Regions from separate parts of the Pseudoalteromonas sp. JC28 genome, predicted to be linked through region 1. Evidence: predicted binding sites of a transcription regulator. Region 1 holds the regulator's gene; the other holds the start of a gene.
What was found. Region 1 encodes FliA, which starts transcription of late flagellar genes. Its sites were predicted from a motif close to CTAAAGNTNNNNNNNNNNNNGCCGATA; they were not measured.

Region 2: DS891_RS23400 (DUF5610 domain-containing protein) is a predicted target of FliA. The motif match lies at 1,230-1,256, and genes of this name have one in related genera.

Annotation. Positions count from the first base shown of each region.
Region 1 is NZ_QOKX01000001.1:231,801-234,009, forward strand. Features, by position in the region: gene flhF (flagellar biosynthesis protein FlhF) at 1-41, shown strand, start outside; gene DS891_RS00915 (MinD/ParA family protein) at 34-894, shown strand; gene DS891_RS00920 (RNA polymerase sigma factor FliA) at 897-1,631, shown strand; gene cheY (chemotaxis response regulator CheY) at 1,674-2,057, shown strand; gene DS891_RS00930 (protein phosphatase CheZ) at 2,078-2,209, shown strand, end outside.
Region 2 is NZ_QOKX01000015.1:54,809-57,017, forward strand. Features, by position in the region: gene DS891_RS23390 (DUF523 domain-containing protein) at 1-15, shown strand, start outside; gene trmA (tRNA (uridine(54)-C5)-methyltransferase TrmA) at 26-1,120, opposite strand; gene DS891_RS23400 (DUF5610 domain-containing protein) at 1,285-2,209, shown strand, end outside.

The sequences.
Region 1 (2,209 bases):
GTGTACCTGTAGCGTCAGAGTCAGTAGGAATGTATGATTAACACAGTTTTAGATCAAGCAAGTGGCCTGCGTAGAATGAGTCAAAATAGCAACCAGGGTGTAAAAGTAATAGCCGTGACCGGTGGTAAAGGTGGGGTGGGTAAAACCAATGTCTCGCTCAATACTGCCATCGCTATGGGCCAACAAGGACAGCGAGTTCTCGTTTTAGATGCGGACTTGGGCTTGGCAAACTGTGATGTGATGTTAGGGCTCCGAGTAGAAAAGAACCTTTCACATGTGTTGTCGGGTGAATGTGAACTAGATGAGATTCTCGTAGAAGGTCCCGCTGGTATCAAAATTGTGCCAGCTACTTCGGGTTCTCAAAGCATGGTGGAGTTGACTCCCGCAGAGCATGCTGGACTTATTCGCGCATTTAGCGAGCTTAACACTCAATTTGATGTTTTAATTGTTGATACCGCAGCTGGTATCTCAGATATGGTTCTGAGCTTCTCTCGAGCTGCACAAGATGTGATGGTTGTTGTGTGTGATGAACCGACTTCTATTACGGATGCTTATGCGTTGATCAAAGTTTTAAGCAGAGAGCATGGCGTTTATCGTTTTAAAATAGTTGCCAATATGGTCCGCAGTATGCGTGAAGGGCAAGAATTATTTGCTAAACTTTCAAAAGTTACAGACCGTTTTCTTGATGTAGCATTGGAATTAGTGGCCACAGTACCATTTGACGAAAACATGCGTAAGTCCTCTCGTAGACAAAGAGCAATCGTGGATTTATTTCCGAGCTCTCCAGCAGCAGTTGCAATTAAAGGACTTGCTGCCAAGGCAGTTAAATGGCCAATTCCTCATCAACCTTCCGGTCATCTAGAATTTTTCATTGAACAACTTGTAAACGGGTGATTATGGCTTCTCCGGTCAACAGAGCTGCGGGATATCAAACTTCTGACCATATCCATAAAGTGGTCGAGAGACATGCTCCACTTGTCAAAAAAGTGGCATGTCACCTGATCGCTCGGCTTCCGGCAAGTGTGCAGCTCGACGATCTAATTCAATCAGGTATGATTGGATTGATTGAAGCATCTAAAAATTTCGATGCTACTAAAGGCGCTAGTTTCGAGACCTTTGCGGGGATACGCATCCGAGGTGCAATGCTAGATGAAATCCGTCGCGGAGATTGGGCCCCTCGGTCCGTACATAAAAACAGCAGAATGGTAGCCGAAGCGATATCTGAGCTCGAATCTCTCCTTGGCCGCGAACCAAAAGACACTGAAATCGCTGAAAAACTTGATATATCTTTAGATGAGTACCATCATATTTTACATGATGTAAATGCAAGTAAAGTCATCGGCATTGAGGATCTAGGGGTTGATGAAGATGTGATAACCCCAGCAAACAGCGATTTTGCGCTAGACAAACCGTTTAATAACGTTAAAAATGAACGTTTTAACGAGTCTTTAGTAAATGCTATCAAAGCACTACCCGAAAGGGATGCTCTGGTGTTGTCACTTTACTATAACGACGAAATGAATTTGAAAGAGATTGGTGCCATCCTTGATGTCAGTGAATCTCGAGTAAGCCAAATTCACGGTCAGGCAATGATAAAGCTCAAAGCTAAAATCAATGACTGGATAAATTAGAGTACATAAAATAGTTGGGTTCGAACCTCACTGGAGGAAGTTTTGGATAAGAACATGAAGATTCTCGTGGTTGATGATTTCTCTACTATGAGAAGAATAATCAAAAACCTATTAAGAGATTTAGGCTTTACCAATGTTCAAGAAGCTGATGATGGTAGTACAGCACTTCCGATGCTACAAAATCAGGAGTTTGACTTTGTAGTAACTGATTGGAACATGCCGGGCATGCAAGGTATTGATCTGCTTCGTGCAATACGCGCAGATGAAAAGCTTAAGCACATTCCAGTGTTGATGGTTACCGCAGAAGCGAAAAAAGAACAAATTGTTGCAGCAGCGCAAGCTGGGGTGAACGGATATATTGTTAAACCGTTTACTGCAGGTACGCTCAAGACTAAGCTTGAAAAAGTATTTGAGCGACTAGGCTAAACAGCAAGGGGATATGGCCTATGTCTGTAAATGCTGCGCCGCAAATTACACTTGAACAAGCCAAGCAACTTGTTGAGCTACTAGAGCAAGGTGAACAAGAAAAAGCTGACCAGCTGATTTTAGAAGCTGCTAACAAAGAGCAATCGGAGTTA
Region 2 (2,209 bases), on a different contig from region 1:
GCAGCCAGTCGTTAATCGTTAGAGATCACTTTCTCACTAAGTAAACGCCAGATTCAATATGATGGGTATAAGGGAACTGATCGAAAATTGCCATTCGTGCGATTTTATGTGTTTCACATAACAAGGCTAAATCACGCTCTAATGTGTCTGGATTACATGAGATATAAATAATGTTGTCGTAGTTGCTGACTAAGCGACAGGTTAATTCATCCATACCAGCACGAGGCGGGTCGACAAGAATCGTTTGGCAATCATAGGACTGTAAATCAATACCATCTAATCGAGAAAACTTCTGCCCTTTCATGGCTTGTGTAAACTCTTCACTCGACATGCGAATAATATCTAAGTTATCGACTTTGTTTGCTGCAATATTAAATTGTGCAGACTTTACTGATGATTTAGAGATCTCCGTAGCCAGCACTTTATTGAATGAACCAGCCAATGCAATTGAAAAGTTACCGTTACCACAATAAAGCTCAAGTAGATCGTTGCTTAGCGGTTCACTGATGGACTGCGCCCAAGCTAGCATTTTCTGATTCACTTCCGCATTCGGTTGCGTAAAGCTGTTCTCAACCTGCTGATAAATATACTCTTTACCGTTAACGCTTAGTTTTTCAGTTACATAGTCGTTGCCAAACACAACCTTTTGTTTTCTAGCACGACCGATAAAATCAACTTTATAGGTTTGTTGCAACTCGGCTCTCAATGTCTGCATCGCGGTTTGCCACGCTTCATCTAACTGCTTGTGATAAAGCAAGCTGATCAGTACTTCACCACTCAGTGTCGTGAGGTAGTCGATCTGAAACAGTTTACGACGCAATATTTCGTTGCCTTTCAGCTGATGTATCATCACCTGCATCATTTCATTGACAAGCGGCGCACCAGGATCAAAGCTATCAACACGGATCTTTTCTTTTGTTTGCTGGTCAAACATGATGTGAAACAGATCTTCACCCTCATGCCATACTCTAAATTCACAGCGCTGGCGGTAATGGCGAGTTGCAGATTCATACACTTCAAGTGCAGGTGCATCAAACTGTGCAAATTGTGTTGTGATACGCTCAGCTTTATCTGCTAACTGTTGCTCGTATGCTGAATCATCAATTTTTATTACTGCCATGCTAAAACCATCTATGTTGAATTAAGAGGCGCTATTTTAGGGAGCGTTGCTAATTTGTCCAGTCTAGCATCACTGATGCGTCTGGTTTGCTGTTTTTTTAATCATTATACTTTAGCTTTGCGCAAATATGCCGATAATCTAACTAATATATTGGAGGGCATACCATGAAAATCGGGCAATTAAATCAGTTGCTCAATCCAGCGATGCAGCATAAGCCTGGAAAGAGCAAAGGGATAGGACCAAATATCCAAATTAATTCGGACAGCTATGCGGGGAATAAATCTAAGCTAGCAGCTAAAATTCTTGATGATAAGCTTGCAGAAGCGTTGGGGATTGAGAAGCCGACACAAGATAAAAAAGACAAGCCACTATTTGATTTTGAATCTATTGTCAAAAATGTACTCGATTTTGTTCAGGGTGCAGTGAAGAAAGCCAAAGTCGACGGCAAAAATGATGACGAATTGAAATCCATGCTAGATGGGGCACGTAAGGGCGTGCTGCAGGGTATTGATGAAGCCAGCGAAGAGTTAAAAGGCATGGGCGCTTTCAATTCCGACATCGAAGATGGCATTGAAAAATCACGAGAAGGGATTTTTAAAGGTTTAGATGATTTTGAAAAAGAATTGTTTGAAGAAAAGTCGCCAAAGGCATTAGCGATCAGTGCCGCACAGTTTGCGAGTCTTTCTAATCAGGCTGAATATGCATTTACTACAGCTGAAGGGGATGAAGTCGTTATTTCATTCTCCGATGCGTATGCTCAGGGAGCCGCTGCGAGTGTTGCGCAAAAAGGTAATGATTATGGCATGGCATATGGCACTAAGTCCTCTCACGAAGTCAGTTTCTCAATTAAGGTAAATGGTGAGCTGAACGAAGAGGAGCAGCAGGCAATTAACGATATGATGGAAGATATCCGTAATGTCAGTGATTCTTTTTTCGGTGGTGAATACGATGAAGCTTTCGATTTGGCAAAGTCGCTTAGCCTAAACTCAGATCAGATCACTAATTTCACGATGGATTTAAGACAAAGTAAAACATCTGCTGCGATTGCTCAATATCAGCAAGGCAATCCAATGAAAGACTTAGAGAAGG